Regions from separate parts of the Streptomyces sp. NBC_00057 genome, predicted to be linked through region 1. Evidence: predicted binding sites of a transcription regulator. Region 1 holds the regulator's gene; each other region holds the start of a gene.

Region 1 (5,414 bases):
GAAGCCGCGCGGCTCCATCGGGAACACCCGGTGCTTGCCGAAGCGGTCCTCCAGGGTCACCGTCGGGCCCTGGGCCGTCTTCTCGCAGCGGATCACCGCACCACAGAATCCCGTGGAGACCTCCTCCACGACCAGATCGGGATCGGCGGACACCTCGGGAACGGGGGCGGACTTCTTCCACGGCGGGGTCAGGTCCGGCTGGTAGCTGCGCATCGGATGACGATAGGACGACAACACGTCACGACATGCCTCAGGGGGCACCTCCCATGCCTTTAAAGGCCATGGGGGAGGACGGCCAGTCGGTCACGCTGGTCCCTGACGAACGCCGCGTCCACCACCGCTCCGTGCCCCGGAACGTACACTGCGTCCTCGCCGCCCAGCGTCAGCAGCCGGTCCAGCGCGGCCGGCCAGCGGGACGGGACGGCGTCCCGTCCCGCCTGCGGTTCGCCGGACTCCTCGACCAGGTCGCCGCAGAGCACCACCGCGGGGGAGCCGGGGACGAGCACCGCCAGATCGTGGCCGCTGTGGGCGGGGCCCACATTCGCCAGCAGCACCTGACGGCCGCCGCCCAGATCGAGCGTCCACTCGTCGTGCACCTCATGGTGCGGTGCCACCAGCGCATCGGCGGCCTCCGCCGCATCGCGTTCGGACAGTCCGTGGCGCACTGCGGAGGCGCGCAGATCGTCCGCCCCGAGCTTCATCAGCCGGGCCATGCCCACCGCTCCGTACACCTGGGTGCCGGAGAATGCGGCGGTGCCCAGTACATGGTCGAAATGGGGGTGGCTGAGTGCGATATGCGTCACCCTCCGGCCGAGCAGGGCCTGTGCCTGAGCCCGTATTTCCGCACCTTCGCGGAGTGTTGATCCGGTGTCGTAGAGCAGCGCTCCATCCGCTCCGACCACCAGTGCGACTGTCGCATCCCACCCGGGGAGGCGGCGTCGGCCCACTCCGTGACCGAGTCGCTCCCAGCCGAACTCTTCCCAAGAGACGTTCATACCGCGACGCTATCGGCAACGACCTGCGCAGTCTCGCGGTAGCGTGACCGGTCGCCCTTGCTAGGCCCCCACTCGGCCGCCGTACACTGGCCGGGGGATTGCTGGCACTCGCGAGGACAGAGTGCCAGGGGGATTCCTGGGAATGAAGCAGGAACGGCCCGAGAACCACCGAGGAAACACAGCTGGAGGTGTGCGCGATGCTCAGCGAACGCAGACTCGAAGTGCTGCGCGCCATCGTCCAGGACTATGTCGGCACCGAGGAGCCCGTGGGCTCCAAGGCGCTCACGGAGCGGCACAAGCTGGGGGTCTCCCCGGCCACCGTCCGCAACGACATGGCGGTGCTGGAGGACGAGGGCTTCATTGCCCAGCCCCACACCAGCGCGGGACGCATCCCGACGGACAAGGGCTACCGGCTCTTCGTCGACAAGCTCGCGGGCGTCAAGCCCCTCTCGTCGCCGGAGCGTCGTGCCATTCACAATTTCCTCGACGGCGCGGTCGACCTCGACGATGTCGTGGGCCGCACCGTACGGCTGCTCGCGCAGCTGACCCGGCAGGTCGCCATCGTGCAGTACCCTTCGCTGACCCGGTCGACGGTTCGGCATGTGGAGCTGCTGTCACTGGCAGCCGCCCGGCTGATGCTCGTGCTGATCACGGACACCGGCCGGGTCGAGCAGCGCATGATCGACTGCCCTGCTCCGTTCGGTGAGACCTCTCTCGCCGATCTGCGGGCCCGGCTCAACAGCCGGGTCGTCGGACGCCGTTTCGCGGATGTCCCGCAGCTGGTGCAGGATCTGCCGGAATCCTTCGAGAGCGAGGACCGGGGAACCGTGTCCACCGTGCTCTCCACCCTGCTCGAAACCCTCGTCGAGGAGACGGAGGAGCGGCTGATGATCGGCGGCACCTCCAACCTCACCCGCTTCGGGCATGACTTCCCTGTGATGATCCGGCCGGTGCTGGAGGCATTGGAGGAGCAGGTCGTGCTGCTGAAGCTGCTCGGCGAGGCCAAGGACTCGGGCATGACCGTACGGATCGGGCACGAGAACGCCCACGAGGGGCTCAACTCCACGTCCGTCGTCGCGGTCGGCTACGGTTCGGGCGACGAGGCAGTCGCCAAACTCGGCGTGGTCGGACCGACCCGCATGGACTACCCCGGAACGATGGGAGCGGTACGCGCAGTGGCACGTTACGTCGGACAGATCCTGGCGGAGTCGTAAGTGGCCACGGACTACTACGCCGTACTCGGCGTGCGCCGCGACGCATCTCAGGACGAGATCAAGAAGGCATTCCGTCGGCTCGCTCGTGAGCTGCATCCGGATGTGAACCCCGATCCGAAGACCCAGGAGCGGTTCAAGGAGATCAACGCCGCCTACGAGGTGCTGTCGGACCCGCAGAAGAAGCAGGTCTACGACCTCGGCGGTGACCCGCTGTCCGCCTCCGGCGGCGGTGGCGCGGGCGGATTCGGACAGGGTGGCTTCGGCAACTTCTCCGACATCATGGACGCGTTCTTCGGTACGGCGTCGCAGCGCGGACCCCGTTCGCGCACCCGGCGCGGCCAGGACGCGATGATCCGGCTGGAGATCGATCTCGCCGAGGCGGCGTTCGGCACCACCAAGGACATCCAGGTCGACACGGCCGTCGTCTGTACGACCTGCAGCGGCGAGGGCGCCGCACCCGGCACCTCCGCCCAGACCTGTGACATGTGCCGCGGCCGCGGCGAGGTCTCCCAGGTCACCCGGTCGTTCCTCGGCCAGGTCATGACCTCGCGGCCCTGCCCGCAGTGCCAGGGCTTCGGCACGGTCGTGCCGACCCCGTGCCCGGAGTGCGCCGGCGACGGCCGCATCCGTTCGCGGCGCACGCTCACCGTGAAGATCCCCGCCGGTGTCGACAACGGCACCCGCATCCAGCTCGCGGGCGAGGGCGAGGTCGGCCCCGGCGGCGGACCGGCCGGCGATCTGTACGTGGAGATCCATGAGCTGCCGCACTCGGTGTTCCAGCGCCGCGGCGACGATCTGCACTGCACGGTCACCATCCCCATGACGGCGGGCGCGCTCGGCACCAAGGTGCCGTTGGAGACGCTCGACGGCCTGGAGGAGGTCGACATCCGGCCCGGCACCCAGTCCGGCCAGTCGGTCCCGCTGCACGGCCGCGGCATCACACATCTGCGGGGCGGGGGGCGCGGCGATCTGATCGTGCACGTCGAGGTGTTGACCCCGACGAAGCTGGATCCGGAGCAGGAACGACTGCTGCGGGATCTGGCGAAGGTGCGCGGCGAGGAGCGGCCCACCGGCCAGTTCCAGCCCGGGCAGCAGGGGCTGTTCTCCCGGCTGAAGGACGCCTTCAACGGGCGCTGACGGCCCCCGCACACCGTTCCCTGCCGCCGGACGGGCTCGCCTGCCGAGCCCGTCCGGCGTTCGAGGACAAAATGGACCGCAGGCCGCGCACGCCGAGGCATGCGGGACGTGACACGATGCGGTCATGTCATCCGTGTTGACCGATCTCTGCCGGTATCCGGTCGTGCAGGCCCCGATGGCGGGTGGTGCGTCCTGTCCGCAGCTCGTCGCGGCCGTCGCCGAAGCGGGCGGGCTGGGCTTCCTCGCCGCCGGGTACAAGACGGCGGACGGCATGTACAACGAGATCAAACAGCTGCGCGGGCTGACCGGTCAGCCCTTCGGCGTCAATCTCTTCATGCCGCAGCCGGGTCTCGCCGACCCGAGCGCCGTCGAGGTGTACCGGCATCAGCTGGCCGGTGAGGCCGCCTGGTACGAGACCCCGCTCGGCGACCCGGACTCCAGCGGCGGCGACGACGGCTACGAGGCCAAGCTCGCCATCCTCCTGGAGGACCCGGTCCCGGCGGTCTCGTTCACCTTCGGCTGCCCGACACGCGACACCCTCGACGCGTTCGCCGGCGTCGGCACGTACACCGTCGTGACGGTCACCACGCCCGAGGAGGCCCAGGCCGCCCAGTGGGCGGGGGCCGACGCGGTCTGTGTCCAGGGCATAGAGGCGGGCGGCCACCAGTCCACCCACCGTGACGACCCGCAGACCGACGGCACCGGGATCGGGCTGCTCTCCCTGGTGTCCCAGGTCCGCGAGACCGTACAGGTGCCGATCATCGCCGCAGGCGGGCTGATGCGCGGGTCCCAGATCGCCGCGGTGCTCGCCGCGGGCGCGGAGGCGGCGCAGCTCGGCACGGCGTTCCTCGTCTGCCCCGAGTCCGGGGCGAATCTGCTGCACAAGCAGGCACTGACCAACCCGCTGTTCGTGCGGACCGCCCTGACCCGGGCGTTCTCCGGCCGTCCGGCCCGCGGCCTGGTCAACCGCTTCATGCGCGAGCACGGCCCGTACGCCCCCGCCGCCTACCCGCAGGTCCACTATCTGACGGCCGGGCTGCGCGCGGCGGCGGCAAAGGCCGGGGACGCCCAGGGCATGGCACTGTGGGCAGGGCAGGGGCACCGGATGGCACGCGAGCTGCCCGCCGGCCGGCTGATCGGACTGCTCGCAGAAGAACTGGACGCCGCACGGGCGGCAGTGAGCACAGGGAGTACGCAGTGACCGCACCGGTCTTCGTCGTCGAACAGGTCCCCGACGGGCCCGAGTTCGTCCTGGAAGGACCCGAGGGACGGCACGCCGTATCGGTGAAGCGGCTGCACGCCGGTGAGGACGTCGTGCTGACGGACGGCCACGGCCGTTGGACGGAAGGCGTCGTCAGGGCCGCCGAGGGCAAGGACCGGCTCGTGGTCGCCGGCCTGGCGACGGTCCATGAGGAGCCGTGGCCCACACCTCGTATCACCGTCGTCCAGGCCCTGCCCAAGGGCGACCGCGGCGAGGTCGCCGTCGAGACGATGACGGAGACCGGTGTCGACGCGATCGTGCCCTGGCAGGCGTCGCGCTGCATCACGCAGTGGAAGGGCGACCGCGGCCTCAAGTCCCTCGCGAAATGGCGCAACACCGCCCGGGAAGCGGGCAAGCAGTCGCGCCGGGTGCGCTTTCCCGAGGTGGCGGACGCGCTGACGACCCAGCAGGTTGCCGCACTTCTGGCCGCGGCGGACTTCGCCGCCGTCCTGCACGAGGACCGGGGCTACGACAGCGAGCCGCTGGCCGCCGTCCAGCTCCCCACCCAGGGCGAGATCGTGCTGGTCGTCGGCCCCGAGGGCGGTGTGTCGCCGGACGAACTGGCGGCCTTCGCCGCGGCGGGCGCCCGGACCTGCCGGCTCGGAGCGTCCGTCCTGCGCACCTCGACGGCGGGTACGGCGGCGACGGCACTGCTGCTGGGGCGCACAGGCCGCTGGGCGTAAGCCCCCGCCGGTGCGCCGGAGCCGCCCCGTTGTGGCCGCAAGCCGTCTACCGCGTCGTGGGGGAACGGTGGGAAGCTGCCCGTATGGGGACATCAAGGGCATGGAGTCAGGGAAGAACCCGTCG
Region 2 (5,414 bases), 2.1 Mb from region 1:
TTCTCGACGACGACGCCACCCTCGAGACCACCGTTGACGGCGATCTGCTTGAGCGGGGCCTCCAGCGCCAGCTTGACGGCGTTGGCGCCGGTCGCCTCGTCACCCGAGAGGTCCAGCTTCTCGAAGACGGCCGAGGCCTGGAGCAGAGCCACGCCACCACCGGCGACGATGCCCTCCTCGACGGCGGCCTTGGCGTTGCGCACCGCGTCCTCGATGCGGTGCTTGCGCTCCTTGAGCTCGACCTCGGTCGCGGCACCGGCCTTGATGACGGCCACGCCGCCGGCCAGCTTCGCGAGGCGCTCCTGGAGCTTCTCGCGGTCGTAGTCCGAGTCGGAGTTCTCGATCTCGGCACGGATCTGGTTGACGCGACCCTGAACCTGGTCGCTGTCACCGGCACCGTCGACGATCGTGGTCTCGTCCTTGGTGATGACGACCTTGCGGGCGCGGCCGAGCAGGTCGAGACCGGCGTTCTCCAGCTTGAGGCCGACCTCCTCGGAGATGACGGTGCCACCGGTGAGGATGGCGATGTCGCCGAGCATGGCCTTGCGGCGGTCACCGAAGCCCGGGGCCTTGACGGCGACGGACTTGAAGGTGCCACGGATCTTGTTGACGACCAGGGTCGACAGGGCCTCGCCCTCGACGTCCTCGGCGATGATCAGCAGCGGCTTGCCGGACTGCATGACCTTCTCCAGCAGCGGAAGGAGGTCCTTCACGTTGCTGACCTTGGAGTTCACGATCAGGATGTACGGGTCGTCGAGGGACGACTCCATGCGCTCCATGTCGGTGGCGAAGTACGCCGAGATGTAGCCCTTGTCGAAGCGCATACCCTCGGTGAGCTCCAGCTCCAGACCGAAGGTCTGGGACTCCTCGACGGTGATGACGCCTTCCTTGCCGACCTTGTCCATGGCCTCGGCGATGAGCTCGCCGATCTGGGTGTCGGCGGCGGAGATGGAGGCGGTCGAAGCGATCTGCTCCTTGGTCTCCACGTCCTTGGCCTGCTCCAGGAGGGCGGCGGAGACGGCCTCGACGGCCTTCTCGATGCCCCGCTTGAGGGCCATCGGGTTGGCACCCGCGGCGACATTGCGAAGGCCCTCACGGACGAGAGCCTGGGCGAGAACGGTGGCGGTGGTCGTACCGTCGCCGGCGACGTCGTCCGTCTTCTTGGCGACCTCCTTGACCAGCTCCGCACCGATCTTCTCGTACGGGTCCTCCAGCTCGATCTCCTTGGCGATGGAAACACCATCGTTGGTGATCGTGGGGGCGCCCCACTTCTTCTCAAGGACGACGTTGCGACCCTTGGGGCCAAGGGTGACCTTGACGGCGTCGGCGAGCTGGTTCATGCCGCGCTCGAGACCGCGCCGGGCCTCCTCGTCGAACGCGATGATCTTGGCCATGTGAAGTGGTCCTCCCGGACAGGGGTGGATTTCTCCGGACCGAGTGGCGCCCGCGACGGACGGCCTGCGTGACCGGTGGTTCCTTGCCCCACCGGACCTGCGGGCCTCACCGGCCCGGTCCAAATTCTGTCACTCTCACCTGGAGAGTGCTAACGCCAATGATTAGCACTCGACCCCCTGGAGTGCAAGCGTCTCCCTCGGGATGTGGACAACGACAGCCACTCCCGGGTGGCTGCGGACGCGGACGCGCGGAGGGCCCGTACCCCTGGGGTACAGGCCCTCCGTGCGTGAGTAGTGTCGTTGGCCGACCGCGTCGAGCTCAGCCGACGGCGAGCTTGACCATGTCCGCCTGCGGCCCCTTCTGGCCCTGCGAGATCTCGAATTCAACTCGCTGACCCTCTTCGAGGGTGCGGTACCCGTCCATCTGGATCGCGCTGTAGTGGACGAAAACATCCGCACCACCGTCGACCGCGATGAAGCCGTACCCCTTCTCCGCGTTGAACCACTTGACGGTGCCCTGAGCCATGCCTAACTCCCCTATTACTGGCCCTTGCACAGGACCGCACTTCGCGGACCCGGGTCAGAACCCACCCCCCGACAGGAGAGGGTGCGTGCGCCGGAACGCGTCGACCGCGGCCGAATGTATCTGCCCAACTGCCCTCTGCAACAGGTCAATCGGACGAGAATTCTGGGCAGCGCCGAACGCCCGAACATGAGGGATTCATGAGATTCCAGGGCAAGTCGGGCCGGGCAAAGGTGACTTATGGCGCAAGGAGATCGAACACTTTGGCTGCTTCTTGTCGCGGCCGGGCGCATTCTCATATGCGGGCGGCACGGGCAGCTGGGGGGACTTCCCACACTGTACCGCGCTCAACCATACAGAATTGCCCCCTCCGCTTCTCTCGCAGAGGGGGCAATTCCGATAACGCCGTGAAGTCGGACGGACGGTCAGCAGCCGCCTGCGACTGCCGGGATGATCGAGATACCCGCGCCGTCCGGCGTCGCCGCCTCCAGGCCGCCCTCGAAGCGCACGTCGTCGTCGTTGACGTACACGTTCACGAAGCGGCGCAGCTTGCCCTGGTCGTCCAGGACGCGGGCGGCGATGCCGGGGTGGTTCTGCTCCAGGGACTCGATGACCTGGGAGAGGGTCGAGCCCTCGGCCGGGACCTCGGCCCGGCCGCCCGTGTAGGTGCGGAGGATGGTGGGGATGCGGACCTTGACGCTCATGAGGGGTGCCTTTCTTCGGTCTCGGGTGGTCAGCTGGTGGCGAGGCCGGCGGCGCGGAACGCGTCCAGGCTCGGGCGGATCGTCGCGGTCGCCTGCGAGGTGGCGGCCACCGCGTCCAGGGTCTTGAGGCCGTCACCTGTGTTGAGGACGACGGTGGTCAGCGTCGGGTCGAGCAGACCGGCCTCGATGAGCTTCTTCGTCACGCCGACCGTCACCCCGCCCGCCGTCTCCGCGAAGATGCCCTCGGTGCGCGCCAGCAGCTTGATCGCGTCGACGACCTGCTCGTCGTCGACGTCCTCGACCGCGCCGCCGGTGCGGCGGGCGATGTCCAGGACGTACGGGCCGTCGGCCGGGTTGCCGATCGCCAGGGACTTGGCGATGGTGTTCGGCTTCTGGGGCCGCACGACGTCGTGACCGGCCTTGAAGGCGGTGGAGACCGGGGAGCAGCCTTCGGCCTGGGCGCCGAAGATCTTGTACGGCTTGTCCTCGACGAGACCGAGCTTGATCAGCTCCTGCAGACCCTTGTCGATCTTCGTGAGCTGCGATCCGGACGCGATCGGGATGACGATCTGGTCGGGCAGCTGCCAGCCGAGCTGCTCGCAGATCTCGTACGCCAGGGTCTTGGAGCCCTCGCCGTAGTACGGGCGCAGGTTGACGTTGACGAAGCCCCAGCCCTCGCCGAGCGGGTCGCCGATGAGTTCCGAGCAGAAGCGGTTGACGTCGTCGTAGTTGCCCTCGATGCCGACCAGCTCACCGCCGTACACCGCGGCCATGACGACCTTGCCCTGCTCCAGGTCGTGCGGGATGAACACGCAGGAGCGGAAGCCGGCGCGGGCGGCGGCGGCGCCCACCGCACCGGCGAGGTTGCCGGTGGAGGAGCAGGAGAGGGTGGTGAAACCGAAGGCGCGGGCGGCCTCGACGGCAATGGCGACGACGCGGTCCTTGAAGGAGTGCGTCGGGTTGCCGGAGTCGTCCTTGACGTACAGGCCGCCGGTGACGCCCAGCTCGCGGGCGAGGTTGTCGGCCTTGACCAGCTTGGTGAAACCGGGGTTGATGTTGGGCTTGTCCGCGACATCGGCGGGGACCGGCAGCAGCGGCGCGTAACGCCAGATGTTGTTGGGTCCGGCCTCGATGCGCTTCTTCAGCTCGTCGGGGGAGCCGCTCGGCAGGTCGTACGCCACTTCGAGCGGCCCGAAACAGGACGCGCAGGCGAAAATGGGGCCGAGCTCGAAACGCTCGCCGCACTCGCGGCAGGAAAGCACCGCAGCGGGTCCGAGGTCGACGGCTTCGGCGGAAGAATCGGTGCTTACTGCAACGGTCTGCGCAGCCATGATGGCGAGGCCCTTTCTCCTCATCTTCCTCGCGACGCATTTCGCCACGAGACGGAATTGGCACCTTCCCCACCTGACCTCGCGGTCGGCAGGAGGGTTGCCGGGACTTCAACGGGCCGTTCCCTCAGTCCCTCTGGATGAGCGCTGTGGCACCGGATCATCGATCCAGGCATTTATTGGCGGACTGACCCCGACATGCGACGGCCATCCGCGTTGTTCAAGACTGTAACCGAAGCACCGGAGAGTTGAGATAGTCGTCCGAACCGCGAGATGGATCACATACAGGGAGTATCGACCGTGCTGGAAGAGGTCGAACGCTGGCTGGCCAGGCGTTCCTGGTCGGCCGCCGACCGCCCGCTGGACCGCCTCCTGGCCGCCAAGGCCAGGGATCCGCACCGCGGGTGCGTGAGCGTCGTACTGCCCGCGCTGAACGAGGAGGCGACGGTCGGCCGGATCGTCGCGACGATCCGGCGTGAGCTGATGGAGAAGGTCCAGCTGGTCGACGAGCTCGTGGTGATCGATTCCGGTTCCACGGACGCCACCGCGAAGGTGGCCCGGGAGGCCGGTGCCCGGGTGGTGCACCGGGACGAGATACTCCCCCGGATACCCGCCGTGCCCGGCAAGGGCGAGGTGCTGTGGCGGTCGCTCCTGGTGACCGGCGGTGAGATCGTCTGCTTCATCGACGCCGATCTGAAGGACTTCTCGGCGGACTTCGTCTCCGGCATCGTCGGCCCGCTGCTGACCGACCCGAACGTGCAGTTCGTGAAGGCGATGTACGACCGCCCCTTCGGTGACACCGCAGGTCAGGGTGGTCGCGTCACCGAACTGGTGGCCCGTCCGCTACTCAATCTGCACTGGCCGCAGCTGGCCGGTTTCGTCCAGCCGCTGGGCGGGGAGTACGCCGTACGCCGCTCCCTCCTCGAACGGCTGCCCTTCCCTGTCGGCTACGGAGTGGAACTGGGCCTCCTGGTCGATGCGCTGCACACGGTGGGTCTGGACGCGCTGGCCCAGGTCGACGTAGGGGTGCGCAAACACCGTCACCAGGACGGGCAGGCGCTCGGCCGGATGGCGGCGGCGATCTACCGGACCGCTCAACTCCGGTTGTCCCGGGGCCACTTGGTGCGGCCTTCGCTCACGCAGTTCGAGCGCGGCGAGGACGGCTTCGTACCGCGCACCCATGCGGTGGACACCGAGGAGCGGCCCCCGATGCGCGAGATCGAGGAGTACGTTTCGCGCCGGGCGGCCTGACGTGGCCTGACTTCGCACGTTTGGGCGGTTCGTGATCTGGCTAGATTCCGCAACATGGTCTCCGAGTACGAAGCCCAGTCCGCTGCCCAGGTCCTCGTTGCGTCCAACCGCGGCCCGGTGTCGTACACCCTCGCCACGGACGGATCGCTCGACACGAAGCGCGGCGGCGGCGGGCTCGTCTCGGGGCTGAGTGCCGTCAAGGACAAACTGTGGG
Region 3 (5,414 bases), 830 kb from region 1:
ACGGCAGCATCTGGGCGGTCGGCACGACCCGCTCGGGCGAGAGCATCGAGCACGGCCTGTGGCTCGACCCGAAGGATCGCTGACCACGGCCGTACCCTTGACATATGAGCACCGCCCCCGCCCCCGGCCCGCGCGATTCGAAGACGACCCAGCCGGAACAGACGAAACCCAAACCGGCTCTGATCTTCGACGATCCGCTGGACCAGCAGTCCGCGGACGATACGGACCGGGGGTGGGGCGAGCGGGCCCCGGCCGGCGGCAGCGCCGCCGATCTGGCGCGCTTTCTCGACGAGAAGCCGCCCCACCACATCTGAGCCCCCGCTCCGTGGTGGTCCGACGACGCTGCCTGCCGGTCTTCCTGCCGCGCGTCCCGCTACTGGTCGTGACCTCGGCCGGGGTCCTGCCCGAGGGGCCCGGCGCCCGGGCCGCCGCGCTGTGAGACGAGGGCGTCTCGGATCTCCTTCAGCACCTCCAGCTCGCTGACCTCCAGCGTCTCCTGCACGCCCTCCTTCGCGGCCTGCATGGCCGCCCGCCTGGCAAGGTACTTGGCCATGGGCAGCACCATCAGGAAGTAGACGACGGCCGCCGTGATCACAAAGCTGAGAGTGGCGCTGAGCACCGAGCCCCACAGGGTCCGGATGCCCTCGGTCGTCTCGCCCGTCTTCGGGTCCGTGACGCAGGGCCCCTTGAGGCAGGAGCTGTAGCTTTCCAGGTCCTTGGTGCCGAACGCACCGACCAGGGCGCTGATGACGCCCTTGACGACAGCGTTCACTATCTGTGTGAACGCGGCGCCGATGACGACGGCGATCGCCAGGTCGATCACGTTGCCGCGCAGCAGGAAGGCTTTGAACCCTTCCAGCAGACTGACCTTCTTCTTCTCGCTCACGGGTGAGCGTTTCTTCACATGTGCCGTAGGCGGAGCAAACTTCTCCGCAACTTACGGCAGTAAGCGATGGAACCTCCCGATCTGCGCCTTTGGTCAGGTGACGTGACAGTTCATCAGTACGAATCAGCACAGGGTCACCGCCAGCCTGGCCGAGATACCCGCACCGGCCAGCGATGTGGCCGTGCCCCGGGGGACTGACAGCACGATCAGCGCACCGTCCTCCGCGGGGCCTTCGGTCGAGGGCTGCGGTACATCTGCCACCCGCGCGCCCTTCGCCAGCACCCGGGCATCGGCTCCGGCCCCTTCGGCGGCGATCACGTCGACGCGGTCCCCCGGCCGTAACAGCCGCACCGTCCCCGCATCCGCGATCCGGACCGGCGCGGACACCAAGGGGACCGGCCGCCGCGCCCGCTCCGGCGCCGACCCGGCCGTACCCCCCGCCCCTGCCCCATGCGCCGCGTCGCCGCCCGCGCCGCTCCCGCCCAGACCCGTCGCGGCCAGCGCGGCAGCCGTCAGGGCCAGCCCGGCGGCCAGCGCGTGGCGCTGCCGCCACAGAGCCCGCCGCAGCCGGTGCCCACCGCCTCCGCGTACCCGCAACGGTTCGAACGCGGGCACACCACAGGGCGGGGGAGCCGACGCCGGAGGTCCTGGAGCCATGGCCGGAGCGGATCGTTCAGAGGGCACACACGGGGACGACGGGGACGACTGGGACGACGTGAACGACTGGGACGACGCGAACATGGCCAACACCACCTGCCGTGAGGAGTTTCGGACGAACACCCCTCACGATCCACCTGCCACGAGTTTCCCGCCGAAGCCTGTGGACGGCCCCGGCGTTGTGGAAAAGCCCGTCACCCACCCACGCCGCAACCGTCACCCACCCCGCTAAGGAAGCTCGATCCCCGTCTCGAGCCCGTCCAGCGCATGCGAGCACGGGCAGTCGCGGTCCGTCTCCGCAGGCAGCGCGGCCACCACGTCGAAGAGCACCGCGCGCAGCCGGTCCACGTTGGCCGCGAACACCTTCAGTACCTCCCCGTGCGAGACGCCCTCCCCGGCCTCCGCGCCCGCGTCGAGGTCCGTCACCAGCGTCATCGTTGTGTAGCAGAGGCCCAGTTCGCGGGCGAGGACCGCCTCCGGGTGCCCGGTCATCCCGACCACCGACCAGCCCATAGCCGCATGCCAGCGCGATTCAGCCCGGGTCGAGAAGCGCGGCCCCTCGACCACCACCAGCGTCCCCCCGTCCACCGGCTCCCAGCTCTTCGCGCGAGCCGCCGCCAGCGCGGCCCTGCGCCCATCGGGGCAGTACGGATCGGCGAAGCCCAGATGCAGGACGTTCGGCTCCGCGCCATCGGCCCGGATCTCCCCGTCGTAGTACGTCTGCGTCCGGGCCTTGGTGCGGTCCACCAACTGGTCGGGCACGAGCAGGGTGCCCGGCCCGTACTCCGGACGCAGGCCGCCCACCGCGCACGGGCCGAGCACCTGGCGTACGCCGACGGAGCGCAGCGCCCACAGGTTGGCCCGGTAGTTGATGCGGTGCGGCGGCAGATGGTGGCCGCGTCCATGGCGGGGCAGGAAGGCGACCCGGCGGCCGCCGACCTTGCCGAGGAACAGGGAGTCGCTCGGCTGTCCGTACGGGGTGTCCACACGCACCTCCGTGACGTCCTCCAGGAAGGAGTACAAGCCCGAGCCGCCGATGACACCGATCTCTGCGTTCGCCATGCGATCACACTAGCGGCGCGGGAAAACGCCGAGGACCCCGCCGAACGGATCGGTGGGGTCCTCGGGGAAGTGCGGTTCGGCTCAGGCGGCCGACGTGCCACTCGTCGAGGACGACGAGGAGGACGAGGAAGAAGAAGACGCAGCGGACGAGGAGGAAGCGGACGACTTCGTGTCCGAACCCGACCCCGTCGACGACGAATCGGACGAAGCGGAACCGGACGCCTTCGCCGAGGCCGGCGTGCTGCTCGACGAGGAGCCACGGCTGTCGTTCCGGTAGAAACCGGAACCCTTGAAGACAATGCCGACCGCCGAGAACACCTTCTTCAGGCGTCCTTCGCAGCTCGGGCACACGGTCAGGGCATCATCGGTGAACTTCTGCACCGCCTCGAGGCCCTCGCCACATTCGGTGCACTGGTACTGATAGGTCGGCACTTGTCTTCCTCCTGGCACTCTCACTCGATGAGTGCTAACAGTCGTCAATGGTAGCTGCTACGGGCCGCTGTTTGCAGTAATGCCTGTCACCTGCCCGGAGGGCAGCGGTCAGGGCTTGGCCGTCATGAGGGCCGCCGGCCTGAGTGAAAAGCTGCCACATTATGTGGCGGAGGAGTCACAGTGACGTATTCCGCTGATGCTGATGCGAGCGCATGAATCGTCACTCTCCGGCCGCGACAGGATCGCGGTGAACCGCGCCGCGTGCGGCCGTGATGGTCGCGCGGGCCGGTGTCAGTCTCGAGCGCAGTGCCACCAGGGTGACCAGCGCCAGCACAGTCCCCACCAGCGGCACCACAAAACCGGTGCTCGCGCCGTGGGCGTCGGCGAGCCGCCCGGCGACCGTCACCGCGGCCGCCTGGCCGAGGGCGACCGAGCTCGTCAGCCAGGTGAACGCCTCGGTCCGTGCGGACCCCGGCACCAGCGCCTCGACCAGCGTGTAGCCGCTGATCAAGGCCGGGGCGATGGAGAGTCCGACCAGCAGTCCGAGCCCGGCCAGCAGGGGCACGGAGTGCACGGCCCACAGTCCGGACGCGGTCAGGGTCAGGGCCGCGTATCCGACGATCAGACGCCGCCGCGGCCCGCTCTTCCAGGCGACGGCGCCGCAGGCGATCCCGGCCAGCATGTTGCCGGCCGCGAAGACCCCGTACAACAGACCGTTCGCCCCGGGCCGGCCGATCTCCTCGGCGAAGGCGGTCAGCGAGACCTGCATGCCGCCGAAGACTGCGCCGATGCCCAGGAAGGCCACCGCGAGCACCCGCACACCCGGTACGGACAGAGCGGACGCATGTTGCTGGGAGGTGCCGGACTCGGTGCTGCGCACCGTGGGCTGCGTGCGGCGCTGTGCGGCGAAGAGCAGTCCGCCGACCAGGGTCAGCCCGGCCTCCGTGATCAGGCCGGCCGCCGGGTGCACTCCCGTGCACAGTGCGGTGGTGAGCACCGGGCCGATGACGAAGGTGAACTCGTCCGTCACCGATTCGAAGGCGGCCGCGGTGGACATCAGCGGTGAGGCCTTGCGGCCCGGTGCCGCGCCCAGTACGGCCGCCCAGCGGGCCCGTACCATCGGCCCGATCTGCGGAACGGACGCACCGGTCGGCACGGCCGCCGCGAACAGGGCCCACAGGGGCGCGTCCGCCAGCGCCAGCGCCGTCAGCGCCGATACGGACGCCGCGTGCACCAGGACACCGGGCAGCAGCACGGCGCGCTGGCCGAAACGGTCGGCGAGCTTGCCGGTCTGCGGTGCGAACAGGGCCATGGAGACACCGGTCACGGCGGCGACGGAGCCCGCGCTGCCGTAAGAGCCGGTGGTGTGCTGAACCAGTAGCACGATGCCGATCGTCAGCATCGCGAAGGGCTGCCGTGCGGCGAAGCCCGGCAGGAGAAACGTCCACGCACCAGGGGTGCGCAGCAACTGCCCGTAACCGGGGCGGTCGGAGACCGTGGACGCCACGGTCCATGCCTTTCTGCCGCCTGGTGGCCGAGCTCCCGCAGATCCGGGCCGGCACAGGTGGTGCGGGCTCGTGCGGGTGCTGCCGAGAGCTGTCCTCTTCGCGCGGAACTGCGGTAGATGCCGGGCGCTCAGCAGAGGCGGAGGACGCCACGACCGCCATACGGTCGCGCCAGCTCTGCATCAGGCAGAGTTGGTCGTTCGGGTTGGTCGATCGGGTTGGCCGACCCCACTGTGGAGGCCGATCAGGTTTCCTTCATGATACAGGCGGACGTCTTTGCACACCTCTGATTGTGCGCAAGGACGTCCGCCCCCGCCTCGGATCGACAGTGCGCAGCCCCCGCGGCCCTCTCAGCGGTGCGCTTTCGGCCCGTCGGCCTTCCCCAGCTTCTTCACGGCCTTCAGCGCGTGCGCCACATCATGTGCCACATGGGGCCCGGCGAGGCCCTTGCCACCGCTGCCGCTCGTCCCCAGCCAGCCCGCGAGCTTGCCGCCTTCGCCGACCGCGCGCAGCCGTTCCTCCGCCGCGTCGCGTACCGGGTCGGTGGTGACCACCAGCAGTTCGTCGCCGCGCCGCAGTACGGTCGAAGGCGCCGGTACGAAGCTCTTCTGGTCCCGTACGACCAGGGTGACCGCGGCCCCGGCGGGCAGTCGCAGCTCCCCGACCTCCACGCCGTGCATCTTCGACTTCCCGGGGATCGCCACCGACAGCAGATGGCCGCGCAGCCGCTCCAGCGGCGCCGACTCGATGCCCAGGTCGGCGGCCTCGGCCGGATCGTCGGCGATCTTCAGGGCCTTCGCCATCCAGGGCAGGGTCGGCCCCTGGATGAGGGTGTACACGACGACGAGCACGAAGACGATGTTGAAGACCCG

What was found. Region 1 encodes HrcA, which represses chaperone genes, less so after heat shock. Its sites were predicted from a motif close to TTNGCACTCNGNNNNNCNGAGTGCNAA; they were not measured.
Region 2: groL (chaperonin GroEL) is a predicted target of HrcA. The motif match lies at 1,557-1,583, and genes of this name have one in related genera.
Region 3: OG953_RS25485 (FmdB family zinc ribbon protein) is a predicted target of HrcA. The motif match lies at 3,049-3,075, and genes of this name have one in related genera.

Annotation. Positions count from the first base shown of each region.
Region 1 covers NZ_CP108256.1:6,227,544-6,232,957, forward strand. Annotated here, with positions in the region: gene OG953_RS29230 (DUF3097 domain-containing protein) at 1-213, opposite strand, end outside; gene OG953_RS29235 (MBL fold metallo-hydrolase) at 273-995, opposite strand; gene hrcA (heat-inducible transcriptional repressor HrcA) at 1,193-2,209, shown strand; gene dnaJ (molecular chaperone DnaJ) at 2,210-3,346, shown strand; gene OG953_RS29250 (nitronate monooxygenase) at 3,471-4,547, shown strand; gene OG953_RS29255 (16S rRNA (uracil(1498)-N(3))-methyltransferase) at 4,544-5,290, shown strand; gene OG953_RS29260 (hypothetical protein) at 5,374-5,414, shown strand, end outside.
Region 2 covers NZ_CP108256.1:4,143,164-4,148,577, forward strand. Annotated here, with positions in the region: gene groL (chaperonin GroEL) at 1-1,394, opposite strand, end outside; gene OG953_RS19350 (cold-shock protein) at 1,714-1,920, opposite strand; gene OG953_RS19355 (MoaD/ThiS family protein) at 2,343-2,621, opposite strand; gene thrC (threonine synthase) at 2,651-3,952, opposite strand; SAM riboswitch class I at 3,970-4,096, opposite strand; gene OG953_RS19365 (glucosyl-3-phosphoglycerate synthase) at 4,250-5,200, shown strand; gene OG953_RS19370 (trehalose-6-phosphate synthase) at 5,255-5,414, shown strand, end outside.
Region 3 covers NZ_CP108256.1:5,402,281-5,407,694, forward strand. Annotated here, with positions in the region: gene OG953_RS25460 (Rieske (2Fe-2S) protein) at 1-83, shown strand, start outside; gene OG953_RS25465 (hypothetical protein) at 105-314, shown strand; gene OG953_RS25470 (MscL family protein) at 374-886, opposite strand; gene OG953_RS25475 (hypothetical protein) at 1,010-1,543, opposite strand; gene OG953_RS25480 (S-methyl-5'-thioadenosine phosphorylase) at 1,772-2,605, opposite strand; gene OG953_RS25485 (FmdB family zinc ribbon protein) at 2,687-3,037, opposite strand; gene OG953_RS25490 (MFS transporter) at 3,258-4,544, opposite strand; gene OG953_RS25495 (potassium/proton antiporter) at 4,893-5,414, opposite strand, start outside.